Regions from separate parts of the Streptomyces hamibioticus genome, predicted to be linked through region 2. Evidence: riboswitches for the same ligand, from Rfam matches in the RefSeq annotation. Region 2 holds a riboswitch; each other region holds the start of a gene.

Region 1 (7,623 bases), 2.1 Mb from region 2:
CATGCGTTCCGCTGGTGAGTCGGCGGGGCGCGATGTCCGTATTCTCTGATCATGGACCCCACCGCATATGCCCTCGTCGCCACCGACCTCGACGGAACACTGCTCCGAGGCGACGACACCGTGTCCGACCGGTCGCTCGCCGCGCTCGCGCGGGTGGCCGGGGCCGGTGCGCGGCATCTGGTGGTGACGGGGCGCCCGGCGCCCCGGGTCCGGCCGCTCCTCGCCGACCTTGGCTGCACGGGGCTCGCGGTGTGCGGTCAGGGCGCGCAGGTGTACGACGCCGGATCGGGCCGCCTGCTGTGGTCGGTGACCCTGGACCGGGAGCTGGCGGAGACGGCTCTGGGAAAGATCGAGGCGGAGGTGGGGCAGGTGTACGCGGCCGTGGACCAGGACGGGGTCGACGGCCTCACCCTCATCGAGCCGGGATACCTGATGCCGCACCCGACTCTGCCCGCCGTACGGGTCGACCGGCGCGACGACCTGTGGGGTACGCCGATCAGCAAGGTGCTGCTGCGCCACCCGGGCCTGTCCGACGACCAGTTGGCGGCGACGGCCCGCGCGGTGGTCGGTTCGCTGGCGACGGTCACGATGTCGGGGCCGGGGACCGTGGAGCTCCAGCCGTGCGGCATCACCAAGGCGACCGGCCTGGCACTGGCCGCCGAGCGGCTGGGGGCGAGCCCGTGGCAGACGATCGCCTTCGGTGACATGCCCAACGACATCCCGATGTTCGACTGGGCGGCCCACGGGGTGGCGATGGCCAACGCCCATCCCGAGCTGCGGGCGGTGGCCGACGAGGTCACGCTGTCGAACGAGGACGACGGCATCGCCGTCGTCCTCGAGCGACTGTACGGGCCGTAGCCCGGCGTCTCAGTACGGGCCGAAGACGTTGTCGATCGAGCCGTACCGGTCGGCCGCGTAGTTGCACGCCGCCGTGATGTTCGCGACCGGGTCGTACGGGTCCCAGGAGGTGCCCGGCACGTGGTAGGCGCGGAAGGTGGGGTCGATGACCTGCAGCAGCCCCTTGGACGGCGTGCCGTTGACCGCGTTGATGTCCCAGTTGTTGATGGCCTGCGGGTTGCCGGAGGACTCCCGCATGATGTTGCGGTGAATGCCCTCGTACGAACCGGGGATCCCGTTCTGCGCCATGACGTCCAGCGCCTCGCGGATCCAGCCGTCGAGGTTGTTCGCGTAGGTCTTCGCGGCGGCCGTGGTGGCCTTGGCGACGGTTCCGGCGGCCTTCGTGGCCGGCGCGGAGGCCGTGGACGCCTTGGTCGCCGAGCTCGCCTTGCCCGCCTTCTCGGCGGCGTCCGCCTTCGTCGTCGTCACCTTCAGCTTCTGGCCCGGGCGGATCAGCTGCGGGTCGTCGCCGACGGTCGCGCCGTTGTCCTTGTAGAGCTGACGCCATCCGCCGCTCACGTCGTACTTGTCGGCGATCCGGTAGAGGGTGTCGCCCTTGACCACGGTGTACGTGAGGGACTTGGCCACCTGTGCGGCCTGCGGCGCCGACTGGGCGGCGGCCGGGGCGCTCTGGGGCGGCTGGGCGGCGTGCGCGGTCGCGGCGCCCATGAGGGGGAGCGAGAGCGCCACGCTGCCGGTGCCGGCGGCGATGACGCTTCGGGTGAGCGGATTGGTTCTCTGGCGGCGGTGCTTACCACGTCCGGGCATGCTGATGTTCCTCTCCGTCGCCTGCGAGGTGAGCTGTCGGGTTCGGGCGGGAGGTGCCCGGCCGCGCCCTGACGGGCGTGGCTTCACCCCGAGCCGCTCCGGTCCGTGACCGGCGCGGCGACTTACCTGGGTCCCCCGCTCCTGCCGTGCGTGAGTTGGTCGAATGGGTGTCCGTCCGGGCGGCGGCAGGACTCGGCGTCCGCCCGACAGGCCGGGAACGTATGCGAGAGCACATGTCCGGAACAAGTGCGGGATTCACACAAGCGGCCTTTTGACCTTGATCCATCAATTTCGGCGTGCTTGATCCTTTGCGTGCGCCAAGCCCAACTGGCCTACAGGGCAAAGGGGCGGAGGGGGCGCGGGGCGACGGCCGGCCGCGGGTGCCGCGTGAGCCAATTCACCTGGGTCAACAAGCCCGGCAAATCGGGCAATCAGTTCAACTGCGAGCCAACCGCCCAGTCCTGGGCGGGAACGCGGGTTTGCGCGTCGAATGGGTGACGTTCGCGGAGGGCCGGCCGTTGGGAGGGGTGACGGGATCTTCGACGGGGAGCGGGGGTGGCCGATCGGGTGGAGGTGGGCGGTGCCGGGCGGGCTCGGGGGGCGGTGCGGTGGCGCCGGGGCGCGGGCCTGCTGTCGCGGGTGCCGGGTGCCGGGTGCCGGGTGCCGGGTGCCGGGTGTCGAGCGGCAGGTGTCGAGTGCCACATGTCGGGCGCGCGTCGAGGTCGCGCCCGCCCGTCGATATCGATCAAAGTTTGCTCATATCACCTGATCAAAAATATACCGTTCATGATCCGATACCGACCGGCCTGTAACGGTGGGCGCTAGCGGTGATCGAAACGTGACCGGATACGCTGACTTGAGTGATGGCAGCGACCTATCGACAAACCGGGTAACCGCCAGTAGACACCAGCAGACAGGAGACCCCTCGTGACCGTCGTCGGGCCGTTCGGGCTGAGCGTGCGGGACCAGGCTCTGGAAGCCGATGTCCAGGCCGGGATGGCGGCTGTCGAGGAAGGGTTGCTCGAGGCAACCAAGAGTGAGGTGCCCTTCATCACCGAGGCCGCCCAGCACCTGGTGCGGGCCGGCGGCAAGCGTTTCCGGCCGCTGCTGGTGATGCTCTCGGCGCAGTTCGGTGATCCGTACGCCCCCGGGATCGTCCCGTCGGCCGTCGTCGTCGAGCTGACCCACCTCGCCACCCTCTACCACGACGACGTGATGGACGAGGCCGCGGTGCGCCGCGGGGTGCCCAGCGCGAACACCCGCTGGGGCAACTCGGTCGCCGTCCTGACCGGCGACTTCCTGTTCGCCCGGGCGTCGCAGATCCTCGCCGACCTGGGGCCGGAGGCGGTCCGGGTGCAGGCCCTGGCGTTCGAGCGGCTGGTCACCGGGCAGATCCTGGAGACGGCCGGGCCGCAGGACGGCCGGGACCCGGTCGAGCACTACCTGGACGTGCTGGGTGGCAAGACCGGCTCGCTGGTGGCGGTGTCCTGCCGGTTCGGCGCCATGATGTCCGGTGCCGACGAGGCGCGCGTGGACGTGCTCACCCAGTACGGAGAGCGGCTCGGCGTCGCCTTCCAGCTCGCGGACGACGTGCTGGACATCGCCTCCGACTCGCACGAGTCGGGCAAGACCCCGGGCACGGACCTGCGTGAGGGCATCCCGACCCTGCCGGTGCTGCGGCTGCGCGAGCGGGCCGCCCGGCTGGGGCTGGCCGAGGACCGCGCGCTGTGCGAGCTGCTCGACTCCGACCTCACCGACGACGAGCGCCACGCGGAGGCGCTGCGCCTGCTGCGCGCCCACCCCGCGCTGGAGCAGGCCCGGCGGGACACCGTGCGCTACGCCGAGGACGCCCGTGCCGCGCTGGCCCCGCTCCCGGAGTGCGACGCGAAGACCGCGCTGGTGGAGCTGTGCGACGCGGTGGTGCACCGGGCCGGTTAGGCGCGCCCGGCGGGGAGCGTCGGGGCCGGCTCGGAGCGGCCGGCCGGGAGCGTCGGGACCGGCTGGGGACGGCCGGTCGGAAGCGCGCGCCCTGCCTCCCGTCCTGCTCTCCGCCCTCGCGCAGGGGTGACGCACGTCACAAGACCCCTACTGGTCGGGGGAGGTTGCCGCCCTCGGTGTCATACCCCAGCAGTACGCGGAGTTGGCTCCGCGGTCTGACGCTTCTGCGTGGCCGATTTGGTGAGATGGACACCACGGAAAACACCACTCCTCACCGATTCGGGTGAGAATGGCGGCTCAGGGGTGGACAAGTGCGAGGTCGCGAGTCAGCCGCCGCCGACGACGGAGGTAGGGCACACATGGCACCGTACGAATCCGACGGCAACACGACCGCCGGACAGGACGAGGAGCGCCGGGCGGGGCGGCGGCGCAAGGCCGCGCGGTACGTCGTCCCGGTCACGGTGATGGGCGTGGCGGCCGCCACGATCGGGCTCGTTCCCGCGCTCGCCGACTCCGGGGATCCCGACCTCCCGGACATCACCGCCCAGCAACTCCTCGAAAAGATGGCCAAGTCGGACGTCGAGCAGCTGTCCGGCACGGTGAAGATCAGCACCGACCTCGGACTGCCGGACCTCGGCGGCCTGGAGAGCGGCCTGATGCCCGGTGGTCCCGGCGCGGGCGACGAGGGCGGCTCGGCCGCGGACCCGTCGGCCCGGCTCACGGAGCTGGCGTCCGGTACGCACACGCTGCGGGTCGCGGCCGACGGCCCCGACCGGCAGAAGCTGTCGCTGCTCCAGGACGCCGCCGAGTACAGCCTGATCCACGACGGCAAGGACGTCTGGGGCTACGACAGCAAGTCCAACGAGGTCTACCACGCGACCGTCTCCGACCGCGCCGAGAGGCCGCGCGAGGAGGTGCCGGCCATGCCGAAGGACTTCGCGGAGGAGGCCCTGAAGGCGGTCGACGACACCACGTCCGTGACCGTCGACGGCACCGCCCAGGTGGCCGGCCGGGACGCGTACCGGCTCGTCATCGACCCCAAGCAGTCCGGTACCACGGTCGGGGCGATCACCATAGCCGTGGACGCCGAGACCGGGCTGCCGCTGAAGTTCACGCTGACCCCGGCGAGCGGCGGCGCGGCCGTCGTGGACGCGGGCTTCACCCAGGTCAGCTTCGCCAAGCCGGCCGCCTCGACCTTCGACTTCACGCCGCCCAAGGGCGCGAAGGTCACCGAGGACGGCGAGTTCGACGCCGAGGCGCCGGCGCCGGCGCACGGGCAGAAGACGGAGCAGGACCTCGCCAAGGACCTCGACGGGCTGAAGGTCATAGGAGAGGGCTGGAACTCGGTCGCCGCCTTCGACACGGGCGGCCCCGGCCTGCCGACGGGCTCCGCGGGCGGCGACACCGGCGGCGACCTCGGCGGCTTCCTCGGCTCGCTCGGCGACCAGGTCACCGGCACCTTCGGCTCGGGCACGGTCTTCAAGACCCGGCTGATCAACGCCCTGATCACGGAGGACGGCAAGGTGTACGTCGGTGCCGTCACCAAGGACGCGCTGGTGAAGGCGGCGGACGCGGGGAACTGACGGACCCCGAACCCGTTCTCCGTGCACGCACATCCGCGACGCACATCCGCGACGTACATCCGCGCACGCAGCCGCGTGCACGCACGACGAAACGAGGGAGCCGATGGGCGAACCGGCCGCGGGCGATGCCGTCATCGCCACCCGCGCGCTCACCAAGCGCTACCGCGGCGGGCAGCTCGCCGTCGACGGTCTGGACCTGACCGTCCCGGCGGGCAGCGTCTTCGGCTTCCTCGGTCCGAACGGCTCGGGCAAGACCACCACCATCCGCATGCTGATGGGCCTGATCGAGCCCACCTCGGGCACGGCCCGGGTGCTGGGGCGGCCCATGCCGGGGGCCGCCCGCGCCGTACTGCCGCAGGTCGGCGCCCTCATCGAGGGCCCGGCGCTCTACGGCTTCCTGTCCGGCCGCGACAACCTGCTGCGCTACGACGCCGCCGACCCGACCGCCGACCCGCGCACCCGGCGCGAGCGGGTCGGGGCGGCGCTGGACCGGGTCGGCCTCACGGCCGCCGCGGGCAAGAAGGCGAAGGCCTACTCACTCGGCATGAAACAGCGGCTCGGCCTCGCGGCGGCCCTGCTCCGGCCGCGCCGCCTCCTGGTCCTCGACGAGCCGACCAACGGGCTCGATCCGCAGGGCATGCGGGAGATCCGCACTTTGGTGCGGGAGCTGGCCTCCGACGGGACCACGGTCTTCCTCTCCTCCCATCTGCTGGACGAGGTCGAGCAGGTGTGCACGCACGTCGCCGTGATGGCGCAGGGCCGGCTGATCGCCCAGGGGCCGGTCGCCGAGCTGGCGGCGGGTGCGCGCGGCCGGCTGGCGGTGGCCACGCCCGACGTGGCCGAGGCGGCCCGGGTGCTGAAGGAACAGGGCGCGGCGGACGTCGTCGTCGCCGAGGACGGCGTGACGGCGGAGCCACCGGACCGCGATCTCGCCGAGGTGAACGCCGCGCTGGTGACGGCAGGCGTGCGTGTGCGCGGCTTCGGACTGGAACGGGCCTCCCTGGAGGACGCGTTCGTGGCTTTGACGGGGGAGGGGTTCGATGTCGCGGGCTGAGCCCACCGAATCCGCCGAGCCCACCGAGGCCGCCGCGGTCACCGCGGGCGCCCGTGCGCCGCGCCCGCTGTGGGGTCTCGGCCTGCTGCGCAGCGAGCTGCTGACCACCTTCCGGCGCTGGCGCACGCTGGCCCTGCTGGGTGTGCTGGCCGCGGTGCCGGTCCTGGTGGGGATCGCCGTGAAGATCGAGACGAGCGACGGTTCCCCGGCCGGTGGCGGTGGGGGCGGCGCGGGCCCGGCGTTCATCTCCCAGGTGACCAACAACGGTCTGTTCCTGGTCTTCACCGCGCTGGCCGCCACCCTCCCGTTCTTCCTGCCGATGGCCGTCGGCGTCGTCGCGGGCGACGCCATCGCGGGCGAGGCGAGCGCGGGCACTCTGCGCTATCTGCTGGTCGCCCCGGCCGGCCGAACCCGACTCCTGCTCACCAAGTACGCCTCGACCATGGCCTTCTGTCTGGCCGCCACCCTCGTGGTCGCGGCCTCGGCGCTGGCGGTCGGCGCACTGCTGTTCCCGCTGGGCGATCCGACGACGATCTCCGGCACGCGGATCTCGCTCGCCGAGGGCCTCGGCCGGGCCCTGCTGATCGCCCTGGTCGTCGCCGTGTCACTCGTCGGCTTCGCTGCGCTCGGCCTGTTCGTCTCCACCCTGGCCGGCAGCGGTATCGCCGCGATGGCGACGACCGTGGGGCTGCTGATCACCGTTCAGATCCTCGACCAGATACCGCAGCTCCACGCGATACAGCCGTACTTCTTCTCGCACTACTGGCTGTCGTTCGCCGACCTGATGCGTGAACCCGTCTACTGGGACGACCTGGTGAAGAACCTCGGGCTCCAGGGGCTGTACGCGGTGGTGTTCGGCTCGGCGGCCTGGGCCCGGTTCGCGGCGAAGGACATCACGGCCTGAGTCAGGCTGCCTGGGTCAGGCCGCTTGAGTCTCGCCGGCCTTCGTGTCCTCGTCCACGCCGGTCTCCCCGCGGTTCCCCCCCGTCGGCCTGCTCGTGGGGGAAACGGGCGAGTGGCGGCTGCTGCTGGGCGAAGAACGTCTTGGCGCGGGCCAGCGCATCGGTGTCCCGCAGCACGTCACCGGGCTTGCTGCCGTTGCCGAGCAGCACGCCGCCGAAGCGCATCCCCATGTAGGCCGCCGAGTTGTTGAGGCTGCCGATCAACGGGTCGGCGACTTCTGGCTGGTCGTCCGCGAGCACGGTGACGCCCCACAGGGTGCGCCCGGCCAAGGTGTCCTTGAAGCGGAGGCCGGAGATGCGCAGCCAGCCCGACCAGTGGTCGAGGTAGTGCTTGACGGGAGTGGACAGGGTGTACCAGTACAGCGGCGAGGCGATCACGATGTCGGTTGCGGCGAGCGTGGCGTCGAGCAGCAGTGCCGCA
Region 2 (7,623 bases):
GCATCGCCGAGCAGCACGCGGCGGTGTCCGCGGCCGGGCTGGCGACCGGCGGGCTGCACCCGGTCGTCGCCGTCTACGCCACCTTCCTCAACCGGGCCTTCGACCAGTTGCTGATGGATGTCGCGCTGCACCGCTGCGGTGTGACCTTCGTGCTGGACCGGGCCGGCGTCACCGGCGTCGACGGCGCCTCGCACAACGGCATGTGGGACCTGTCCGTCCTCCAGGTCGTCCCCGGCCTGCGCATCGCCGCCCCGCGCGACGCCGACCAGCTGCGCGCCCAGCTCCGTGAGGCGGTCGCCGTCGACGACGCGCCGACCCTGCTGCGCTTCCCCAAGGAGTCGGTGGGCCCGGCCCTGCCCGCTGTCGGCCGGGTCGGCGGCATGGACGTCCTGCACGCCGCGGAACGGCCCGGGGTGCTGCTCGTCGCCGTGGGTGTGATGGCGCCGGTCTGCCTCCGGGCCGCCGAACTGCTCGAGGCCCGGGGCATCGGCTGCACCGTGGTGGACCCCCGCTGGGTCAAGCCCGTCGACCCGGCCCTGCCCCCGCTGGCCGCCCGGCACCGCCTGGTCGCCGTCGTGGAGGACAACAGCCGGGCGGCCGGGGTCGGCTCGGCGCTGGCACTGGCGCTGGGCGACGCCGGGGTCGACGTGCCCGTACGGCGGTTCGGCATCCCCGAGCAGTTCCTCGCGCACGCCAAACGGGCCGAGGTGCTCGCCGACATCGGGCTCACGCCCGTCGAGATCGCCGGCCGGATCAGCGCGGGCCTCGCCGTCGGGGGGCGGCAGCCGGGGGGCGTTCCACCCGTCGCGTCAGCGCAAGGAGAAACGGAATGACCAAGGAGTTCGACCTCGGCGCCCTGTTGGCCGAGCGCGGAGCAGAGCGGTACGAGCTGCACGGCAGGCACGTCAACCACCAGCTCCCGCGGATGCTGCGCACCATCGGCTTCGACAAGGTCTACGAGCGCGCGGAGGGCGCGTACTTCTGGGACGCTGACGGCAACGACTACCTGGACATGCTCGCCGGCTTCGGGGTGATGGGCCTGGGCCGCCACCACCCCGTCCTCCGCAAGGCGCTGCACGACGTGCTCGACGCCTCGCTCGCCGACCTGACCCGCTTCGACTGCCCTCCGCTGCCAGGTCTGCTGGCCGAGCGGCTGCTGTCGTACAGCCCGCACCTGGAGAAGGTGTTCTTCGGCAACAGCGGCACCGAGGCGGTGGAGACCGCGCTGAAGTTCGCCCGGTACGCGACCGGCCGGCCCAGGGTCCTGTACTGCGCGCACGCGTTCCACGGGCTGACGGCCGGCTCCCTGTCGGTCAACGGCGAGGCGGGGTTCCGGGACGGCTTCGCCCCGCTGCTGCCGGACACCGCCGTCCCGCTCGGCGACCTCGACGCCCTGGCCCGGGAACTGAACAAGGGCGACGTCGCCGCGCTGATCGTCGAGCCCATCCAGGGCAAGGGCGTGCACGAGGCCCCGCCCGGCTACCTGCGCGCCGCCCAGGAGCTGCTGCACCGGCACAAGGCGCTGCTCATCGCCGACGAGGTGCAGACGGGCCTGGGGCGGACCGGGACCTTCTACGCCTACCAGGACGAAGAGGGCGTCGAGCCGGACCTGGTGTGCGTGGCCAAGGCGCTCTCCGGCGGATACGTCCCGGTGGGGGCCACTCTCGGCAGGGACTGGATCTTCAAGAAGGTGTTCTCGTCGATGGACCGTGTGCTGGTGCACTCGGCGAGCTTCGGTTCCAACGCCCAGGCCATGGCCGCCGGGCTCGCGGTGCTGCACGTGCTGGAGGACGAACAGGTCGTCGCCAACGCGGCGGCCATGGGCGAGCGGCTGAAGTCCCGGCTGACTGCGATGGCGGACTCCTACGAGCTGGTCTCCGACGTGCGCGGGCGGGGGCTGATGATCGGCATCGAGTTCGGCCGGCCGCGGTCGATGAAGCTGCGCAGCCGGTGGTCCATGCTGCAGGCGGCGCGCAAGGGGCTGTTTGCACAGATGGTGGTCGCCCCGCTGATGCACCGGCACCGCATCCTCACCCAGGTCTCCGGCGACCACCTGGAGGTGATCAAGCTCATCCCGCCGCTGATCATCGGTGAGCGGGAGGTGGACCGGTTCGTGGACGCCTTCACCGAGGTCATGGACGACGCGCACAGCGGCGGCGGCCTGATGTGGGACTTCGGCAAGACGCTGGTGAAGCAGGCGGTGGCCGGCCGCTAGGGATCTTTTGCCTCAGAGGCAAGAAAATTGCCCCGGGGGCAAGGCTCGGGCTGAATGGAGGCATGAACTCTCCCGAGTCCGCGCCGGACGGACCCGCCGGGACGGTGTCCGTCGTGGCGCCACAGCTGCGCGCCCTGCGCCGGCGGGCCGGTCTCACGCTGGAGGCGGCGGCCCGCGCCGCGGGGCTGTCGCCCGCCCATCTCTCCCGGCTGGAGACCGGTCAGCGCCAGCCCTCGCTGCCGATGCTGCTCGCGCTGGCCCGGATCTACGGTACGACGGTCTCGGAGCTGCTCGGCGAGACGGTCGCGGACCGCGACGCCGTCGTCCGGGCGGCCGACATGGAGCCGACCCGGGCGGGCGGCTGGACGTACTGGCCGGCCGGCGCGCCCGGGCGCGGGATGCAGGCGCTGCGGGTCCACGTGCCCTTCGGCTCGCAGGGCGACATCGTGCGCGTGCACCCCGGCGAGGAGTGGCTCCACGTCCTGCGGGGCCGGCTGCGGCTGCGCCTCGGCGACACCGTGCACCGGCTCGCGCCCGGCGACAGTGCGCACTTCGACTCGCTGACCCCGCACTGGATCGCCGCCGTGGACACCGACGGCGTCGACCTGCTGTTCGTCCACACGCTGCTGCAGAGCCCCACGGCCGCGCTGTGCCTGGGGCACGCCCCCGGGGAGACGCCGTGAGCGACATGGAGGAGAAGTTCCCGCGTGCGCTGTGGGTGCGGCTGATCGTCTACATCGCCGTGGGGCACGTCTTCGCCGCCTTCGTCTACCTGCTGTTCGAGGCCGGCGCCAAGTAGCCGGGGCGGTGGCGGGGCGGTGGCGTGGCTCAGTCGAGCAGGCGCTCGCGCAGCCGCTCCCGGATGTCCGGTGTGATCCGCAGACCCCGCTCCAGATAGGTGTCGACGCCGCCCCAGGTCTCCTCGATCGTGTCGAAGGCCGCCGCCAGGTATTCGGCGCGGGCGTCGAACAGGGGGCTGAGCAGCTCCATGACCTCGGGGGAGTAGGCCGAGTCGGAGCTGCCGCTGCGGCGCACCTTGTAGCGGCGGTGGGCGGCGCCCGACTTCAGGTAGTCCTCGACGATGGCCTCGCGCTCCACGCCCACGGCGAGCAGCGTCACCGCCACCGACAGGCCGGCCCGGTCCTTGCCGGCCGCGCAGTGCATCAGGGCGGGCACGCTGTCCTCGGCGAGCGCGTGCAGCACCTGGGAGTGCTCCGCCGTGCGCTCCTTGATGATCATGCGGTACGAGGCGATCATCCGGTGCGCGCCCTTGCCGTCCGCCAGGATCTCCCGGAGCTGGTCGAGGTCGCCGTCGCGGACCATCTTCCAGAACTCGGCGCCGTCGGCGGGGTCGGACAGCGGCAGGTTCACGTTGCGCACGCCGGGCAGCGCGATGTCCGGGCCCTCGAGCTTCTGGTCGGCCGCGTTGCGGAAGTCGAAGATCGTGTGCAGCCCCAGGGAGTCGAGGAAGGCGGCGTCCTCCGCGGTGGCGTGCGCCAGGTGGCCGCTGCGGTACAGCACGCCGTACCGCACCCGTCGGCCGTCCGCGGTCGGCAGTCCGCCCACGTCACGGAAGTTGCGCACACCGGCCAGCTCGGGCTCGGTCGACGGGACCTGCTGCGTCACGGGGACTCCTCCCACTCCGCCCCGCCGACGCTGCTCGTCGACGGGCACCGACTCGACGATACGGCATCCCTTGCCTGGGGCAATGAGTTGTCCACAGGCGGTACACCGGGCACGACGCCGGGCGACTCGATGCGGCACTTATTCATTGGTGGTGCATTCGGGAATTCTGTCCGAATTGGTGTCTTAGTTCCAACTCGCTCTGGAATAAGGGGGGCTGGAGAGGCGGTGCGTGAGGAGGGTCATATCCGTGACGGTGCGTTGCCCATCATGCTCACGTAATTCCAGCTGTTTTCAAGGGTGTTTGCCGGTGATGGTGCCCGGAGAGTCGACGGAGTGTGACCACTCTTTCCCCAAGGGGATCACGTGAAAACCCCGCATCGGGAAACCGTCGCTTGTTTCTGTGCGTCTTGGTCCCTTACGTTCACCACCGATCCGGACGGACGCCTAATCCTGCCGCCGACCGGAGCCCGCACTCACCCACACCCGTACACGGCAGGAGCGGGGGACCCACAGGTATCACCGCCTGTTCCGGTCTCCGGAACGGCTAGGGGTTAAGCCGTGCTTCGGCCCGGCCGGGCATCTCCAGCCCGAACCCGACAGCTCACCTCGTAGGCGCCGGAGAGGAATTCGCCATGCCCGCGAAGGGTAAGCACCGCCGTACCAAGACCCAGCGTCTGACCCGCGTCATCGCTTTCGCCGGAACCGGTGGAGCCGCGCTCGCGCTCCCGCTCATGGGTGCTGCGAACGCCCAGGCCGCTCCCGCGCAGTCCGTGTCCGAAAAGGCCGTTTCCTCCCTTCCGGTGGCCCAGCAGAAGGCCGCCGAGAAGAGCGCCGGCACCGCCGGCAACGCGAAGTCCTCGGACAAGCGCACCTACACCGTGCGCTCCGGTGACTACCTCGCGAAGATCGCCGACGAGCAGAACGTCGACGGCGGCTGGCAGCAGCTGTGGGCCGACAACCTCCAGGCCGTCGGCGAGGACCCCTCGCTCATCCACCCGGGCCTGAAGCTCGCCATCGGCGGCGCGGCCGAGGCGGGCGCCGGCAAGTCGTCCGGCAAGTCGTCGAAGGCCGCCGAGCCGTCGAAGCCGGCCGCGCCGCAGAAGCAGAAGTCGTCCTCGGACGCCCCGGCGAAGGAGTCCTCCTCCGAGGGCGCCCGCGCTCAGTCCGCCGGTACCTCCGCCAACGCCTCCAGCGGCTTCGTCTCCCCGGTGCCGGGCGGCACCGTCGGCACGCCGTACCGCCAGTCGGGCAGCATGTGGTCCAGCGGCTACCACACCGGCACCGACTTCGCCGTCCCGACGGGCACCTCCCTGAAGGCCGTGGGCGCCGGTACGGTCGTCTCGGCCGGCTGGGCGGGCGCGTACGGCAACCAGGTCGTCCTCAAGCTGGCCGACGGCCACTACGCCCAGTACGCCCACCTGTCCTCGCTCTCCGTCTCCAGCGGTCAGTCGGTGAGCGCGGGCCAGCAGGTCGGCCTCTCCGGCTCGACCGGCAACTCGACCGGGCCGCACCTGCACTTCGAGATCCGCACCACGCCGAGCTACGGCTCCGACGTGGACCCGGTCGCCTACCTGCGCTCCAAGGGCGTCTCCCTCTGACGCTCCGCCTCTCGCGCGACCGAAGGCCGGACCCCGATCCCCGGGTCCGGCCTTCGGTGCGTGCGGGTCCGGAAGCGGGGCCGGGAAGAGGGCCCGGGAATGGCGGCCCGTGGTTCCGGAGTTGGCAAATGATTTACGAGTGGCCTTTCTCACCGCCCGTCAACCCCTGCCTACGGTCGCGTAAGTCACATTCCACGGTGAATCATGGTGCGACGTGGCAGACGATTCGAAGAGTGACAGCAGATCAGTGATCGGGTCGTACGTGGCGGTGGGGGACAGCTTCACCGAGGGCGTCGGCGACCCCGGCCCCGACGGGGCGTTCGTCGGCTGGGCCGACCGCCTCGCCGTCCTGCTCGCCGACCGGCGGCCCGAGGGCGACTTCGGCTACACCAACCTCGCGGTGCGCGGGAAGCTGCTCGACCAGATCGTGGCCGACCAGGTTCCCAGGGCCGTCGAACTCGCCCCGGACCTGGTCTCGTTCTGTGCGGGCGGCAACGACATCATCCGGCCCGGCACCGACCCCGACGAGGTGGCCGAGCGGTTCGAGCGGGCGGTCGCCGAGCTGGCGGCGGTGGCCGGCACCGTCCTGGTGACGACCGGGTTCGACACCCGCAGGGTGCCGCTCCTCAAGCACCTGCGCGGCAAGATCGCCACGTACAACGGACATGTGCGGGCCGTCGCCGACCGGTACGGCTGCCCGGTGCTCGACCTGTGGTCGCTGCGCAGCGTGCAGGACCGCCGGGCCTGGGACACGGACCGGCTGCACCTGTCGCCCGAGGGGCACACGCGCGTGGCGCTGCGCGCCGGACAGGTGCTCGGCCTCCCGGTCCCGGCCGACCCGGAGCAGCCCTGGCCTCCGCTGCCGCCGCGCGGCACCCTCGACATCCGGCGGGACGACGTCCACTGGGCGCGCGAGTACCTGGTGCCATGGATCGGACGGCGGCTGCGCGGCGAGTCCTCGGGCGACCACGTGACCGCCAAGGGGACCCTCTCGCCGGACGACATCCGGATGCGGATCACCTCGGTGGCCTGACGGGGCGCACGGACGCCGGGACGAGGGACCGGGGCGGTTCTCGCGGAGTGCCTCAGGGGCGGCCGGCGCTCACCGGCGTGTGCGGCCGACGGCCGGCGGCGTGACCAACGGGCGGGGCCGACGTGGGCCGGTGGCCGGCGTGCGTCGGCGGGACGCTTTCCCGTTGCCCGGGCTCATGGGCGGGCCCGCGCTCCCGGCCTGGTGGGCCCGCGGGCTGGATGCGTGCGTCGGCGGGCCCGTGGTCACTCGCGGGGCGGGCTCACCCGGGTGACGGGCCCGCCGGCGGGGCGGGCTCGTCGGCGTGGCGTGGTCAGGGCCTCCCGTGCCACCCCCAGCTCGCGGGCGAGCGCGTCGTCCACCCACTCCTGGGCGCGCGCCCGGGACACGCTGCCGCCGTACGACGTCAGCTGTACGGCCAGCCCGTCGAGCAGGGCCGTCAGCCGCAGGGCGGCGCCGGCCGGGTCGGGACAGGGGAACTCTCCGGCGGCCACCCCTTCGGTGATGACGTCGGTGAGCGCGGCCTTCCACTGCGCGTCCAGGTCACGCGCGACCTCGCGCAGCACCGGCTCGCGCAGCGCCGCCGCCCAGCCCTCGATCCACAGCCGCCAGCCCTTGGCCGGTCCGGTCGGGGCGTACCAGCGCACGGCCGCGCGCAGCCGGCGTAACGCCGAGGTGCGGCGGCCGAGCAGCTTGCGCAGGCGCGCCAGGTCGTCCTCGGCGGCGTGCGTGAACGCCGCCGCGACCAGCTTCTCCTTGGTCGAGAAGTGATAGAGCACCAGGGCGTTGCTGACGCCGAGGGCGGAGGCCACGTCGGAGATCCGCACCGCGGCCACGCCGCGTGCCGCTATCTGCTCGATCGCGGCGTACAGCAGCTCCTCGCGCCTCTCTCGCACACTCAATCGAACCCTCGCCACGCCGGTCACCCTACACAGGCGCCCGCGGCCGCCCGCCCGTTCATTCCGCGGCGGTCGCGGCCCGGCCCGGCGCCTCCCGCAGGCCGCAGGAGTCCTTGAAGCCCTGGCTGGTCAGGCCGAGCGCCGAGTTGATCCGGGAGCGCAGGTTCTCCACGGCGACGACGGCCGTCAGCTCCACGAAGGCGGGCTCGCCGAGCCGGGCGCGCAGCCGTTCGGCGAGGTCGTCGGTGACGGTCG
Region 3 (7,623 bases), 3.5 Mb from region 2:
TCACACGTTGGCCGACCTGCTCAGTCGTCCCTAGTGTGCTCGGGGAGAGAAAGGTTCCGCATGAGCCCGCACCGCCGTGCGACGGGGCTGCTCTCCTACGCCCCGGAGCCGGAGAGCATCGCGCTGCCGCGGTGGGCCCGATGGCTGCCCGTGGCCCTGATCGTGCTGGCCGTCGCCGTGGAACTGACCACCTCGGCGCCCGTCACCGGCAACTCCCTGCTGGTCCTCAGCGCGATGATGGCCGCCTGCGTCTACGCGCTGCCCATGGTGGTGCTGCTGGCGGTGCTGAACAGCGCGGCCGGGGTGCTGCTGCTGTTCACCCGGCACCTGGCGAACGACGCCGGCCATCGGGCGGCGGACTACTTCGCCCTGTTCCTGCTGGTCTGGGTGTCCGTACCGCTGTGCGCGCTGCGGCTGTCCCTGCGCCGACGGCTGGCGGGAGCCGCGAAGGCCGCGGAGTACGCGCAGCGCGCGGTGCTGCCCCCGGTGCGGGCCTGGCTGGGACGCACCTGGATCGCCGTGCGTTACGAGGCCGCCTCGCACTCGGCGGCCGTGGGCGGGGACCTGTACGCCGCCGAGCGCACCCGGTACGGCGTACGGCTGCTCATCGGCGACGTGCGCGGCAAGGGCCTGGACGCGATCCCGAGCGTGGCGGCGCTGGTGGGCAGCTTCCGGGAGGCGGCGCACCACACGGAGACGCTGCCGCTGCTCGCCCGCCATCTCGACGAGGCCGTCACCCGGTACGCCCACGACGTGGCGGCCGTGCGCGCCGGTCAGGGGGCGGACGGCGGCGAGGACGTGGACGGCGAGCGCTTCGTCACCGCGGCCGTCGCCGAGATCCCGCCCGGGGGCGAGGAGGTGCGGCTGCTGAGCCGGGGCCACTGCCCGGCGTTCCTGGCGAGCGAGGCGGGCGTCGAGGAGTGGACGCCGGCCGACACGGGGCTCCCGCTCGGCCTCGGCGAGCTGGACCCCGGCCCCTGGGAGTACGACAGCCGCCCCTTCGCCGCCGGCGACCTGCTCCTGCTGTGCACCGACGGCCTGCTGGAGGCCCGGGACGCCGACGGCGCGTTCTTCTCGCCCGCGGAGGGCCTGCGCGCCGCCTGGCGTCAGGGGCCGCCCACCGTGGTGGAGACCCTGGCCCGCCTGGTCCACCGCCACGCGGGCGGCGTCCTCGCCGACGACCTGGCCCTGATGGCGGTCACCGTCGCGAAGAACCCGCCGCCGTCGGGACACTGACCCCCGCCGTCCGCCCCGTTACGCCACGGACCAGGCGATCCCGTCCAGGATGTCGTGTTCGCTCACCACGACCTCCTCCGCGCCCATCCGGTCCATGATCGCCAGCAGGACGAGGGCGCCGGACGCGATCACGTCGACGCGGCCCGGGTGCATGGACGGCACCGCCGCGCGCTCGGCGTGGGTGGAGTGCAGCAGCCAGTGGGCGATCTCGCGGACCCGGTCGCGGGAGACGCGGGAATGGTGGATGGCCGTCGAGTCGTACTCGGGCAGCTCCTGCGCGATGGCCGAGACCGTCGTGACCGAGCCGGCCAGGCCGACCAGGGTGCGGGCCTCGCGCAGCGGCACCGTCTGCTCCGCCAGGTCGAGGGCCGCCTCGATATCGGCCCGCATCGCCGTGATCTGCTCCTCGGTGGGCGGGTCGGTGACCTGCCCGTCCCGGACCAGGTGGCGCTCGGTCATCCGGACGCAGCCGACGTCGACGGAGCGGGCGGCGCGCACATGGTCGTCACCGACGACGAACTCGGTCGAGCCGCCGCCGATGTCCACCACCAGGAAGGGCCGGTGCAGGTCCGCCCGTCCGGTCAGCTCCTCGGTGGCGCCGGTGAAGGAGAACTCGGCCTCCTGGTCGCCGGTGATCACCTCCGGCTGCACGCCGAGGATGGCCATCACCCCGCGGACGAACTCGTCGCGGTTCTCGGCGTCCCGGGAGGCGGAGGTGGCCACGAAGCGCACCCGCTCGGCGCCGTGCTCCTTGATGACCTCGGCGTACTCGCGGCAGGCGGCGAAGGTCCGCTCCAGCGCCTCGGGGGCCAGCCGGCCGGTGCGGTCGACGTCCTGGCCGAGCCGCACGATCGTCATGCGCCGGTCCAGGTCGGTCAGCTCGCGCTTGGCCGGGTCGATGTCGGCGACCAGCAGCCGGATGGAGTTCGTACCGCAGTCGATGGCGGCGACCCGGGTCACTCGGCGCCCCCTTCGTGCTGGTCCTGGTCCTCGCCCTGGCCGCCCTCGTCCGGGGCCGTCACGCACGGTCCCTTGCGCCACCACTCGGGCAGCATGGCGATCGCCTCGTCGCCCAGCGGGTTGACGCCCGGGCCGGCCGCCAGCGAGTGGGCGACCAGCACGTGCAGGCACTTCACCCGGTCCGGCATGCCGCCCGCGCTGGGGAAGTTCTTCAGTTCCTCGATCTCGTCGCGGCGCCGGATGTAGTCCTCGTGCGCGGCCCGGTAGGCGGCGGCCAGCACCGGGTCGGCGGCCAGCCGCTCGGTCATCTCCTTCATCACGCCGTTCGCCTCCAGCGTGCCGATCGCCGAGGAGGCGCGCGGGCACGTCAGGTAGTACAGCGTCGGGAAGGGGGTGCCGTCGGGCAGCCGTGGGGCCGTCTCCACGACGTCCGGCTGCCCGCAGGGGCAGCGGTGCGCGATGGCGCGCAGTCCGCGCGGCGGACGTCCGAGCTGGTGCTTGAAGGCCTCGACGTCCGCGTCCGTGGGCTCGGTGCGCGGGGTGGGCGGCGGAGGGGTTTCCATGACGGTCTTCGGGTGTCTTTCTGTCTGGTCGGTGTCGGGCACGCCGGTCCCGGGGCGGCTCAGCGGTCGGCGGCGGCGTCGGCCTTGTCCACCCCGTCCAGCACGTTGCGGTACCAGGGGCGGTCGGCCGCCCCGGGGCCGGTGCGGGACTTCCTGACCGGGTCCGGGTCCCGCATGATGTACCCGGTCTCCCCGGGCAGCACGTAGTGCAGCCGCAGCCGGATCTGCTGGGCGGCGTAGGCGTCGTCCTGCCAGCGTGCCTTGAGGTCGCGCAGCTCCTCGACCCGCTGCTCGGCCTCCTGCTTCTGCCGCTGGAGGTCGGCGATCTCGGCCCGCTGGGCGATGTACTGCCGTATCGGGTAGGCAAGCGCGACCACGAGCGAGCAGACCACCAGCGCGAGCAGCGCCGCCCGGCCGGTCAGCCGGGAGCGGCGGGCCTGGCGCCTGGTCTGCGAGCGGTAGACGCGGGCCGCGGTCTGCTCCCCGAGCAGCCGGATCCGCGTCGCGGTGGAGAAACGGTCCCGGTCCTTCACCGCCATGTGCCCCGCCTCCCGTTCACGTCGTGCGTGTTCATACCGTGTTCATACGTGCGTACGTCCCCGCACACGGTACGGGACCGGATACGGGGACGTACGGACGACGCTGCCCACGAGGGCGGGGTCAGCCCTCGCCGTGCTTAGTGGTTCGCCGAGCGAAACCGCGGGAAGGCGCTGCGGCCGGCGTACACCGCCGCGTCGTCGAGGATCTCCTCGATGCGCAGCAGCTGGTTGTACTTGGCGACGCGCTCGGAGCGGGCCGGGGCGCCGGTCTTGATCTGGCCGCAGTTGGTGGCGACGGCCAGGTCGGCGATGGTGACGTCCTCGGTCTCACCGGAGCGGTGGGACATCATGCACTTGAAGCCGTTGCGCTGGGCCAGCTCGACGGCGTCCAGGGTCTCGGTCAGCGAACCGATCTGGTTGACCTTGACCAGCAGCGCGTTGGCGGCGTTCTCCTCGATGCCGCGGGCCAGGCGCTCCGGGTTGGTGACGAACAGGTCGTCGCCGACGAGCTGGACCTTGTCACCGAGCCGGCCGGTGATGGTCTTCCAGCCCTCCCAGTCGTCCTCGAACAGCGGGTCCTCGATGGAGACCAGCGGGTACGCCTCGACCAGCTCGGCGTAGTACTCGGTCATCTCGGCCGCCGAGCGCTCCTTGCCCTCGAAGGTGTAGACGCCGTCCTTGTAGAACTCGGAGGCGGCGACGTCGAGGGCGAGGGCGACCTGCTCGCCGGGCGTGTAACCGGCCTCCTTGATCGCCTCGAGGATGAGGTCGAGGGCCTCGCGGTTGGAGCCGAGGTTCGGCGCGAAGCCGCCCTCGTCGCCGAGGCCGGTGGCCAGGCCCTTGTTCTTCAGGACCTTCTTCAGGGTGTGGTAGACCTCGGTGCCCCAGCGCAGGGCCTCGGAGAAGGACTCCGCGCCGATCGGGGCGATCATGAACTCCTGGATGTCCACGTTCGAGTCGGCGTGCGACCCGCCGTTCAGGATGTTCATCATCGGCACCGGCAGCAGGTGCGCGTTGGGGCCGCCCAGGTAGCGGAAGAGCGGCAGGTCGCTGGCCTCGGAGGCGGCGTGGGCGACGGCGAGCGAGACGCCGAGGATGGCGTTGGCGCCGAGGGAGCCCTTGTTGTCGGTGGCGTCCAGGTCGAACATGGCCTGGTCGATCAGGCGCTGCTCGGTGGCGTCGTAGCCGACCAGCTCCGGGCCGATCTGCTCGATGACGGCCAGGACGGCCTTCTCGACACCCTTGCCCTGATAGCGGCTGGTGTCGCCGTCGCGGAGCTCGATGGCCTCGAAGGCGCCGGTGGAGGCGCCGGACGGGACGGCGGCACGACCCGTGCTGCCGTCGTCGAGGCCGACCTCGACCTCGACCGTGGGGTTGCCTCGGGAGTCCAGGATTTCCCGGGCTACGACGACGTCGATGGACGGCACGAGCATCTCCTTCGTGGATGTGACGCTGTTGGGCAGGTCCGCGGTGGCTGTGCGGGCCGGCCGTGGGGCTCTGCGGGATGAGCCTAACCGGCTCCGGGCGATCGGCCAGCCGGTCACCCACCCCTTGGACAGAACCGAGAGCAAATTGTTTCCGAACGGAACAAAGGCGTATCCCCGGATTCCCGGCGACGGCTCCCGGGCCCGGCGGGCGGCGGTCGGCGGTCGGCGGTCGGCGGTCGGCGGTCGGCGGTCGGCGGCTCACCGGTTCCCCGGGACGGCGGCGCGAAAAACCCCGCCCCGGTGCGTACGGGGGAACACGCACCGGGACGGGGGGACTGCGGGCCGCTGCTTACTTCAGGTGCAGCTGCTGACCCGGGTAGATCAGGTCGGCTTCCTCGACGATGTCGTCGTTCAGCTGGAACAGCTTCTGCCAGCCGCCCTCGACGCCGTGCTCGGTGGCGATGGAGCTGAGGGTGTCACCCTTGACGACCTTGTACTCGCCGTCGCCCTTCTCGACCTTCTTGCCGGTCGGGGTGGTGACGGTCTTCTTGCTCTCCTCGGCCTTGGGCGCGGCCGGGCGCTCCTGCGAACGGGAGGCCTTCTGCTCGGTCTCGCGGCTCTCGGTGGCACCGGAGGCGCTGTTCGAGGAGCCGTTCGAGGAACCGCCGGACTCGGTGGAGCCGCCACCGCCGTACGGGGCGCTGGACAGGTTCTTGCCACAGACCGGCCAGGCACCCTTGCCCTGGCCCGCGAGGACCTTCTCGGCGATCTCGATCTGCTGGGCCTTGGTGGCCTGGTCGGCGGTGGCCGCGTACTGGGTGCCGCCGTAGCCGGCCCAGGTGGAGGCGGAGAACTGCAGACCGCCGTAGTAGCCGTTGCCGGTGTTGATGGACCAGTTGCCGCCGGACTCGCACTGGGCGACGGCGTCCCACTCTGCGGCGGTGGCGGCGGAGGCGTTGCCGGCCGCCATCAGCGGGGCGGCGACGGCGGCGCCGGTGACGCCGGCGACGGCGATGGCGCGAGTGGCCTTGGACGGACGACGGTGCTTGCCCTTGCCGGAAAACAGCATGGTTGGATCCCCTCACCGACGCCTACGAGGTGAGCTGTCGGGTTCGGGCCGGTGGAATTGCCCGGCCACACCTCTCTTTACGAGAAGCGCGGCTTCACCCCTAGCCGTTCCGGCGCAACTGGCCGGTCGGGCACTTACCTTGGGTCCCCCGCTCCTGCCTACGGCGCTTGACGCGACGACTGTTCCCGGACGGCCGCTGGCAGGATTCGGCGTTGCGGCAGCCGGGGCCCGCGATGGCGAGCGATCACGACCGTAGTCACGCGCACCGCGGATTTTCAAAGACGATCAGGGCTTCTGAGACCTATCTCTCACGGCATCTAAACCGGACATCAGCGCCCGAACCCTGACATGAACTCCCGCTACTTTTCGCCCGATTCGACCCGCACTGCAAGCGTCTGACCGGGCAGGATGTGGTCCGGGTCGGCACCCACGGCCTCCTCGTTGGCGGCGTAGAGCGCGCGCCACCCGCCGTCCAGTTCAAGGGAGTCGGCGATGCCCCAGAGACTGTCGCCGGAGCGGACCGTGTACGTGCCGTCCGCGGCATCCCGCACGGCGGCGTCGCCGCGCGAGGCATGCCGCCCCGCCGACTCGCCCGTACGACCGTCCCCGGCACCCTCGTCCGCGCTCTCGCCGCGGTGGCGGCCGGTGCCGCTCTGGCCGGTGTCCGTCAGATCCGAAGAACCGGCACCCTGCCCGGAGTTGTCCGAGTCGTCGCGCTTTGCGGTGGCCGAGTCGGTGGCGGTCGCCGCGGGCGAGCCATTTTCGCCGGACGTGTCGGACTTGGGGGATTCGTCCGTGCCGTTCGTGGGAGTGCCGGACGGAGTGGGCGCGGCCGTCGAGGCGGACGCGTCGGGGTCCGGGGCGGTCGGTGACGCAGGCACGCTCTCGGGCGCGGTCTCGGGCGCGGACTCCGTTGTCGCCCCGGGGGTGCCCGATGCGTCCGATGTGGGTGACGTGGGTGACGTGGGAGCGGTGGGCGTCGCGTCCGACGATCCGTCATCCGCGGTGCCGCCGCCGACCGCCGACGGCGAGTCGTTCTCCAGGCCGGCGAGCAGTCCGCAGGTCGGCCACGCGGTGATGCCCTCGGCCGCGAGCAGCTTCTCGGCGACTCTGATCTGCTGGGACCGGCTGGCCTGGTCGGCGCTCGACGCGTAGGCGAGGCCGCCGTACTGCTCCCACTTCTCCTGGGGCAACTGGAGCCCGCCGTAGTAGCCGTTGCCGCTGTTCTGGCTCCAGGCGCCGCCGGTCTCGCACTCGGCGACACGGTCCCACGCCGCGCCGTCGGCCGCGCTGGCACCGGAGGCCCCGAGGAGCGGGATCGCGATGGCGGAGCCGGTCACGCCGGCGGCGACGACGAGAGCCGGGGCCTGGCGGGGGCGGCGGTGACGACCGTTCCCGGAGAGCATGCGAAGACCTTTCGGAGACAGCGCTGACCCGCGCGGCGGGTGGCGCTCGGCGCCGCGCTGATCCGTGAACGTATAGGCAGACGATCACTTGTCACAAGTTCATGCCGCGCAGATCACGTGAAGATCACGAAGTTGAGCGCGTGTCACCTTTGCCCGAGGGTCCCGGGACGGGGTCCGCCGCGGGGCCCGCCGCCGGGGCCGGTGTGAACGACACGGGCAGGGTGCGCAGTCCGCGCATGATGAGCCCGCCGCGCCAGCGCAGTTCGGCGGGATCCTCGGCGAGGCGCAGGTCGGGCAGGCGGGCCAGGAGGGTGGCGAGCGCGGTCTGGCCCTCCAGGCGGGCGAGCGGGGCGCCGAGGCAGTAGTGGATGCCGTGGCCGTATCCGAGGTGCTGGTTGTCGCGACGGGCGAGGTCGAGGGTGT
Region 4 (7,623 bases), 790 kb from region 2:
TGACGATGCCGAAGGCGTTGGGGCCGATGATCCGCATGCCGTACGTGCGCGCGTGCCGCACGAGGGCGCGCTGGCGCCGGCGCCCCTCGGGGCCGCTCTCGGCGTAGCCGGCGGAGATCACGACCAGGCCCTGCACCCCGTGCTCGCCGCACTCGGTGACGACCTCGGGGACGTGCTCGGCGGGGACGGCGACGACCGCGAGGTCGACGGGGCCGTCGATGTCCCGCACCGAGCGGTGGGCGGGCACGCCGTCGAGTTCCTGCTGCCCCTCGGTCAGGGCCCGGTTCACGGCGTGCAGCCGGCCGGTGAACCCGGCGTCGCGGATGTTGCCGAGGATGCTGCGGCCCACGCCGCCGGGTGCGCGGCCGGTGCCGATGACGGCGACGGAGCCGGGCGCCAGCAGCCGCTGCACGGAGCGGGCCTCGGCGCGCTGTTCGCGCGCGTACTGCACGGCGAGGGAGCGGTCGGTGGGTTCGAGGTCGAACTCCAGGCGGACGACACCGTCCTCGAAGCTGCGCTTCTGGGTGTACCCGGCGTCCGTGAACACCTTGATCATCTTGGTGTTGGCGGGCAGCACCTCGGCGGCGAAGCGGCGGATGCCGCGCTCCCGGGCGACGGCGGCGATGTGCTCCAGCAGGGCGGAGGCGACGCCCCGGCCCTGGTGGGCGTCCTGGACGAGGAAGGCGACCTCGGCCTCGTCGGAGACGGAGGGGGCGGGCACGGAGCGCCCTCCGGCGAGGGCGGTGGCGGGCGACGGGCGGGAGGAGGCGGGTGTTCCGTCGGGGCCGATCCGGTCGTAGCGTACGGTGGCGATGAACTCGCCGCCCACCGTGGCCGCGAGTCCCACCCTGTCCACGAAGTCGTGGTGCGTGAAGCGGTGGACGTCCTTGGCGGACAGGCGAGGGTACGGCGCGAAGAAGCGGTAGTACTTCGACTCGTCGGAGACCTGCTCGTAGAAGCTGACCAGGCGCTCGGCGTCATCAACGGTGATGGGGCGGACGCGCGCGGTGCCGCCGTCGCGCAGCACCACGTCGGCTTCCCAGTGGGCGGGGTACTCGTGCCGGTCCGGCGAGGTCTGCATGGGCCCCAGAGTACGGCTCGCGTGCGACAACGGCGCGAGGCAGTCTGTGGGGGACGCCCCGGGCTCCCCGGGCTTCCTGGGCAACCGGGCGACCGGGACAACAAGGACGAACACGAGCGATGACGAGGTCGGGCCGAGGCCGCGGTCCGACCACCGTCCCGCAGCGGTGTGCGCCGCTGCGGGCACGCTTCACGATATGGGAAACTGGTCTAGACAACCCTGAACACCTGAAGGGCAGCATCACATGGCTGAGCGCCGCGTCAACGTCGGCTGGGCCGAGGGCCTCCACGCCCGTCCCGCCTCCATCTTCGTCCGAGCCGCCACGGCCACAGGCGTCCCGGTGACGATCGCCAAGGCCGACGGCAACCCCGTCAACGCGGCCTCCATGCTGGCCGTCCTGGGCCTGGGCGCCCAGGGTGGCGAGGAGATCGTGCTCGCCTCCGACGCCGAGGGCGCGGACGCCGCCCTGGACCGGCTGGCGAAGCTGGTCTCCGAGGGGCTCGAGGAGCTTCCCGAGACCGTCTGAGGCAGCCGCCTCCCAGCGGTCCGCAACACCGAAGGGCTCGTCCGGATTACCGGGCGAGCCCTTCGCATTTCGCTTTTTACGGGCGGCAGGAATCAGTCGCGCCCCAGGGAAAAGAAAATCCCCTCGAATTATCGGCCCCTCTTGTGTACGACGCCCGCGTTAATTCCGCAGGCTCGGCGTGTTTACGGCACGTTGCGAGTTCCTCACACGGCCCGTCCGCTCACCCCCGGAGGCGAGGCGCAGCCGGTGCGCCGCCGCCGACCGTTCGGTGTGCAGCGCGGTGAGCGCCCGCGCGCGCTCGCCGTCGCCGCGGGCCACGGCGTCGACGATCGCCCCGAGCTCCGCCCACGACTCCGCCGGCCCGGCCGGCGCCTCCACCGCGTACATCCAGGCGATCTTGTGCCGCAGCTGGGCCAGCATCGCGATGAGGGCGGGACTGCCGGAAGCCTGGGCGAGCGTCTCGTGGAACCAGCCGTTCAGGGAGCGCAGGTCGTCGCTGGTGCCCTGGCGGGCGCGGGCCTGCCCCAGCCGGACCAGACCGCGCAGCACCTTGAGATGGGCATCCGTGCGGCGCTGGGCGGCCCGCGCGGCACCGAGGGGCTCCAGCAGCAGCCGCATCTCCAGCAGGTCGGCGGCCTCCTGCTCGGTGGGTTCCGCCACGCACGCGCCCGCGTGCCTCCGGGTCACCACGAAGCCCTCGGCCTCCAGGGTGCGCAGGGCTTCGCGCACGGGGACGCGGGAGACGCCGTAGCGGCGCGCGAGGAGTTCCTCGGTGAGCCGGCTGCCGCGCTCGTAGACACCGGCGACGATGTCGTTTCGGATCGCCGTGCAGACCGAGTGCGCCGGAATACGCATGACCGACCTCCGCATTGATCCCGTGCACCGCCGATGATTGACACGTGTTCCGTGACTCTATGGCAATGCGCGGGAATTTCCGACGGCGAGCCGGAATTCATGACTGTTTTTTGGTCAGCCGCAGCGTGCGGAAACACCGAAAGCCCCGGCACGGGGGCCGGGGCCTGCGAGCGCCGTCACGCCCGGGGGCGCGGGCGGCCGGCGGAGGTCGTCAGAGGCTGACGCCGTGGGAGCGGAGGTAGGCCACGGGGTCGATGTCCGAGCCGTACTCCGGGCTCGTCCGGGCCTCGAAGTGCAGGTGCGGTCCGGTGGAGTTGCCGGTGGAGCCGGCGAGGCCGATCTGCTGACCGGGAACGACCGCCTGGCCCACCGAGACGCCGATGGAGGACAGGTGCCCGTACTGGGTGTAGGTGCCGTCGTGCATCCTGATCACGACCTGGTTGCCGTACGCCCCGCCCCAGCCGGCCTCGACGACGGTACCGACGCCGACCGCGCGCACGGAGGTGCCGGACGCGGCGTGGAAGTCGATGCCGGTGTGGCTGCCGGAGGACCACAGGCCGCTGGTGGCCCGGTAGGCGGTGGACACGTAGGAGCCGCTGATCGGGGCGACATAGGTGGTGAGGCGCTTGCGCTCGGCCTCCCGGGCGGCGCGCTCCTTGGCCTCGCGGGCCTGCTCGGCGGCCACCTGCGCGGCCTCGGCCGCCCTCTTGCGCGCGGCCTCCCGGGCCTGCTTCTCGGCGGCGGCCTCCTCGGCCGCCTCCCGCTGGACGGCGGCCTGGGTGTCTATCTGCTGGGCCACGGAGTCGCCGATGGTGACGACCGGGGTGAGGCCGGTCTGCTCGGGGGCCGGCTCGGCGGCGAGCGCCGGTGCCGTGAGGGTGCCGACGACACCCGAAGTGGTGAGGGCCGCGACCCCCGCCGCGCGGGCGGTGGTGCGCTGCATCCGGCTGGGCCGGCGGTGCTTGCCGGTGGCGCGCGTGAACGCCATGAACAGGCTCGTCCTTTCCTTCCCTCTCGCCTACCGGGTTAGCTGACGGGTTCGGAGCAGGAAGGTCTCCTACGGACCCCCTCGCTGTGCGCGGGCGTCCGATTCACCCCAGGGACTGCGGTGGGTCCCCGGCTCCCCTGGCTCGCGCCGTACGGGGACTCGGCGATGGCTGTCCGGTGTCGCGGGTGCGACGCAATGCCTGACGAACAGCCCGGAAGACGCTAAGGCGGGGGACTTTCAATTCCCAAACGAAACAGCGGTTTTGTTGCGCACACCACAGGCCAGACAGGCATCTCTCCCTCAATTCAGACATAGCGGGGCCCTGGTGACACTTGCGTCACCAGGGCCCCACGCGCGCGTGCCGCCGGACGGCCCGCCGTCCGGCGGCTACTCGGCCGTCACGACGGTGACTTCACCGATCCCGAGAGCCTCGACCGGCTCCTTGATCTGCGCCGCGTCGCCGACGAGGACCGTCACCAGACGGTCCACCGGGAAGGCGTTCACGACCGCCGCGGTGGCCTCCACCGTGCCGGTGGCGGCGAGCTGCTGATAGAGCGTCGCCTGGAAGTCGTCGGGCAGGTGCTGCTCGACCTGGTCGGCCAGCGTGCTCGCCACGGCCGCCGCGGTCTCGTACTTCAGCGGCGCCACCCCGACCAGGTTCTGCACGGCGACGTCCCGCTCGGCGTCGGTCAGCCCCTCCGCGGCGAGCGTGCGCAGCACGGTCCACAGGTCGGCGAGGGCCGGACCGGTGTTCGGGGTGTCGACGGATCCGCTGATGGCGAGCATCGCCGCGCCCGTGCCGTCCGGTGCGGAGCGCAGGACCTGGCCGAACGCCCGCACGCCGTAGGTGTAGCCCTTCTCCTCGCGCAGGACGCGGTCCAGGCGGGAGGTGAGCGTGCCGCCCAGGCAGTACGTGCCGAGCACCTGGGCGGGCCACACGCGGTCGTGCCGGTCGGCCCCGGTACGGCCGATCAGCAGCTGGGTCTGGACGGCGCCGGGGCGGTCCACGATCACGACCCGGCCGGTGTCGTCGGCGGACACCGGGGGCACCGGGCGCGGTTCGGCGGCGGACCCGGTCCACGCGCCGAGCGTGTCACCGAGCAGCGCGTCGAGGTCGACGCCGGTGAGGTCGCCGACGACCACGACGGTGGCCGTGGCGGGGCGGACGTGCCGCTCGTAGAAGGCGCGTACGGCCGCGGAGTCGATGGCGGCGACCGTCTCCTCGGTGCCCTGGCGCGGGCGCGACATGCGCGAGTCGGCCGGGAACAGCTCCTTGGACAGCTCCTTGGCGGCCCGGCGGGAGGGGTTGGCCAGCTCATGCGGGATCTCGTCGAGCCGGTTGCGCACCAGCCGCTCAACCTCGCTGTCGGCGAAGGCGGGGGCCCGCAGGGCGTCGGCGACCAGACCGAGGCCCTTGGCCAGCCGGGAGGCCGGCACCTCGAGGCTGAGCCGTACGCCGGGGTGGTCGGCGTGCGAGTCGAGGGTGGCGCCGCAGCGCTCCAGCTCGGCGGCGAACTCCTCGGCGGAGAGCTTGTCGGTGCCCTCGGAGAAGGCGCGTGCCATGATCGTGGCGACGCCGTCGAGGCCGGCCGGCTCGGCTTCCAGCGGTGCGTTCAGGAGTACCTCGACGGCCACGACCTGCTGGCCGGGGCGGTGGCAGCGCAGCACGGTCAGGCCGTTGCCGAGCGTGCCGCGCTCGGGGGCCGGGAACGCCCAGGGCTTGGGCTCGCCCGCCTGCGGCCGGGGGTGGAAGTCCATGGTGGCGAGCTCGGTCACTTGGCCGCCTCCTCGTTCTCGTCGGTGGCGTCGTCGGCGGCGGCGGCTTCGTCTGCTTCGGGCGCGGTCGGCTCGTAGACGAGCACCGCGCGGTTGTCGGGGCGCAGGCGGGCCTTGGCGATCTCCTGGACCTCCTCCGCGGTGACCTCCAGGACGCGCTTGACGGCGGTCAGGGCGAGCTGCGGGTCGCCGAACAGGACGGCGTACCGGCACAGTTCGTCGGCGCGGCCGGCGACCGTGCCGAGCCGGTCCAGCCACTCGCGCTCCAACTGGGCCTGGGCGCGCTCCATCTCCTCCGGCGTCGGGCCCTGCTCGGCGAACCGGGCCAGCTCCTCGTCGATGGCGGCCTCGATGACGGGCACCTCGACGTCGCCGGAGGTCTTCACGTCCAGCCAGCCGAGCGACGGCGCCCCGGCGAGCCGCAGCAGGCCGAACCCGGCGGCCACGGCCGTGCGGTCACGGCGGACCAGCCGGTTGTAGAGGCGGGAGGACTCGCCGCCGCCCAGGACGGTGAGCGCCAGGTCGGCCGCGTCGCACTCGCGCGTGCCGTCGTGCGGCAGCCGGTAGGCGGCCATCAGGGCGCGCGCCGGGACCTCCTCCTCGACGACCTCGCGCAGCTGCTCGCCGATGATCTCGGGCAGCGAGCCGTCGCGCGGGGCGGGCTTGCCGTCGTGGGCGGGGATGGAGCCGAAGTACTTCTCGATCCAGGCGAGGGTCTGCTCGGGGTCGATGTCGCCGACCACCGACAGGACCGCGTTGTTCGGCGCGTAGTAGGTGCGGAAGAACGCGCGCGCGTCCTCCAGCGTCGCCGCGTCCAGGTCGGCCATCGAGCCGATCGGCGTGTGGTGGTAGGGGTGGCCCTCCGGGTAGGCGAGGGCGGTCAGCTTCTCGAACGCCGTGCCGTAGGGGACGTTGTCGTAGCGCTGGCGGCGCTCGTTCTTGACGACGTCCCGCTGGTTCTCCATGGACTCGTCGTCCAGGGCGGCGAGCAGGGAGCCCATCCGGTCGGCCTCCAGCCAGAGGGCGAGCTCCAGCTGGTGCGCCGGCATGGTCTCGAAGTAGTTGGTGCGCTCGAAACTCGTGGTGCCGTTGAGGGAGCCGCCGGCGCCCTGCACCAGCTCGAAGTGACCGTTGCCCTTGACCTGGGCGGACCCCTGGAACATCAAGTGCTCGAAAAGGTGAGCCAGGCCCGTACGCCCCTTGACTTCGTGGCGCGAGCCGACGTCGTACCAGAGGCACACCGCCGCGACCGGGGTCAGGTGGTCCTCGGAGAGCACCACGCGCAGGCCGTTGGACAGGCGGTGCTCGGTCGCTGTCAGGCCGCCGGAGCCTGCCTCGGCTGTGGCCGTGTGACCCATGGGCATGTACGTCCCTTCGATCGCGGAAATCCTGGGTGGAAGTCAGGCAGCCGCAGCGGGCGGAACTGCGGGATTCCTGCCGATCCTGCCACTGTATGCAAGCGTGCGGGCCGTCCGCGAAGTTCCCGGCCGCCGTACGCCGAGAGCGAGAAGCCGGTGGCGGGGCCGCGGGGGCGCCCGGACGTCGAGGGCGTACTCTGCGGGCAGCACCGGGCCGGGCAGCCCGCGACGGGTCCTGGTCGGTCGCTGTCAGTGCCGCGGTCCACAATGGTCCGCGTCAGATCACCGTTCACGCTTCAGCAAGGAGCCGGCAGCGATGGCCCGCCGTAGTACGAAGACCCCGCCGCCCGACGACTCGTACGAGGAGAAGATCCTCGACATCGACGTCGTGGACGAGATGCAGGGCTCGTTCCTCGAGTACGCGTACTCGGTCATCTACTCCCGTGCCCTGCCGGACGCGCGCGACGGCCTCAAGCCGGTGCACCGCCGCATCGTCTACCAGATGAACGAGATGGGCCTGCGGCCCGAGCGCGGCTACGTGAAGTGCGCCCGCGTCGTCGGCGAGGTCATGGGCAAGCTGCACCCGCACGGTGACGCGTCGATCTACGACGCGCTGGTGCGCATGGCCCAGCCCTTCTCGATGCGCGTCCCCCTGGTGGACGGCCACGGCAACTTCGGCTCGCTGGGCAACGACGACCCGCCGGCCGCCATGCGGTACACCGAGTGCCGGATGGCTGAGGCCACCAGCCTGATGACGGAGTCCATCGACGAGGACACCGTCGACTTCTCCCCCAACTACGACGGCCAGGAGCAGGAGCCGGTGGCGCTGCCCGCCGCCTTCCCCAACCTCCTGGTCAACGGCGCCTCGGGCATCGCCGTCGGCATGGCCACCAACATGCCGCCGCACAACCTGCGCGAGGTGATCGCCGCCGCCCGCCACCTGATCCGGCACCCGAACGCCGATCTCGACGCCCTGATGAAGCACGTCCCCGGCCCCGACCTGCCCACGGGAGGCCGGATCGTCGGCCTGCCCGGCATC

The links. Region 2 has a riboswitch for cyclic di-AMP ahead of ACLGIH_RS04755 (M23 family metallopeptidase). Riboswitches for the same ligand answer to the same signal wherever they lie in the genome.
Region 1: linked by a shared signal. The riboswitch ahead of ACLGIH_RS13810 (transglycosylase SLT domain-containing protein) and the one ahead of ACLGIH_RS04755 (M23 family metallopeptidase) in region 2 are both predicted to bind cyclic di-AMP.
Region 3: linked by a shared signal. The riboswitch ahead of ACLGIH_RS20570 (transglycosylase family protein) and the one ahead of ACLGIH_RS04755 (M23 family metallopeptidase) in region 2 are both predicted to bind cyclic di-AMP.
Region 4: linked by a shared signal. The riboswitch ahead of ACLGIH_RS08190 (M23 family metallopeptidase) and the one ahead of ACLGIH_RS04755 (M23 family metallopeptidase) in region 2 are both predicted to bind cyclic di-AMP.

The regions. Positions count from the first base shown of each region.
Region 1 covers NZ_JBKKQY010000001.1:3,091,476-3,099,098, reverse strand. Annotated here, with positions in the region: gene ACLGIH_RS13815 (HAD family hydrolase) at 52-858, shown strand; gene ACLGIH_RS13810 (transglycosylase SLT domain-containing protein) at 868-1,665, opposite strand; cyclic di-AMP (ydaO/yuaA leader) riboswitch at 1,669-1,836, opposite strand; gene ACLGIH_RS13805 (polyprenyl synthetase family protein) at 2,593-3,603, shown strand; gene ACLGIH_RS13800 (LolA family protein) at 3,963-5,186, shown strand; gene ACLGIH_RS13795 (ABC transporter ATP-binding protein) at 5,290-6,240, shown strand; gene ACLGIH_RS13790 (ABC transporter permease) at 6,227-7,144, shown strand; gene ACLGIH_RS13785 (flavodoxin family protein) at 7,146-7,623, opposite strand, start outside.
Region 2 covers NZ_JBKKQY010000001.1:1,032,636-1,040,258, reverse strand. Annotated here, with positions in the region: gene dxs (1-deoxy-D-xylulose-5-phosphate synthase) at 1-833, shown strand, start outside; gene ACLGIH_RS04775 (aspartate aminotransferase family protein) at 830-2,215, shown strand; gene ACLGIH_RS04770 (helix-turn-helix domain-containing protein) at 2,278-2,898, shown strand; gene ACLGIH_RS04765 (DUF6126 family protein) at 2,895-3,014, shown strand; gene ACLGIH_RS04760 (tyrosine-protein phosphatase) at 3,044-3,841, opposite strand; cyclic di-AMP (ydaO/yuaA leader) riboswitch at 4,306-4,469, shown strand; gene ACLGIH_RS04755 (M23 family metallopeptidase) at 4,474-5,439, shown strand; gene ACLGIH_RS04750 (SGNH/GDSL hydrolase family protein) at 5,687-6,472, shown strand; gene ACLGIH_RS04745 (TetR/AcrR family transcriptional regulator) at 6,715-7,386, opposite strand; gene ACLGIH_RS04740 (carboxymuconolactone decarboxylase family protein) at 7,427-7,623, opposite strand, start outside.
Region 3 covers NZ_JBKKQY010000001.1:4,497,087-4,504,709, reverse strand. Annotated here, with positions in the region: gene ACLGIH_RS20595 (PP2C family protein-serine/threonine phosphatase) at 61-1,236, shown strand; gene ACLGIH_RS20590 (Ppx/GppA phosphatase family protein) at 1,255-2,196, opposite strand; gene ACLGIH_RS20585 (DUF501 domain-containing protein) at 2,193-2,759, opposite strand; gene ACLGIH_RS20580 (FtsB family cell division protein) at 2,819-3,298, opposite strand; gene eno (phosphopyruvate hydratase) at 3,436-4,725, opposite strand; gene ACLGIH_RS20570 (transglycosylase family protein) at 5,075-5,794, opposite strand; cyclic di-AMP (ydaO/yuaA leader) riboswitch at 5,799-5,970, opposite strand; gene ACLGIH_RS20565 (transglycosylase family protein) at 6,154-7,200, opposite strand; partial or broken gene ACLGIH_RS20560 (cytochrome P450) at 7,325-7,623, opposite strand, start outside.
Region 4 covers NZ_JBKKQY010000001.1:1,825,822-1,833,444, forward strand. Annotated here, with positions in the region: gene ACLGIH_RS08175 (bifunctional acetate--CoA ligase family protein/GNAT family N-acetyltransferase) at 1-1,081, opposite strand, end outside; gene ACLGIH_RS08180 (HPr family phosphocarrier protein) at 1,326-1,607, shown strand; gene ACLGIH_RS08185 (GntR family transcriptional regulator) at 1,767-2,462, opposite strand; gene ACLGIH_RS08190 (M23 family metallopeptidase) at 2,674-3,450, opposite strand; cyclic di-AMP (ydaO/yuaA leader) riboswitch at 3,463-3,625, opposite strand; gene ACLGIH_RS08195 (M16 family metallopeptidase) at 3,838-5,226, opposite strand; gene ACLGIH_RS08200 (M16 family metallopeptidase) at 5,223-6,584, opposite strand; gene ACLGIH_RS08205 (DNA gyrase/topoisomerase IV subunit A) at 6,901-7,623, shown strand, end outside.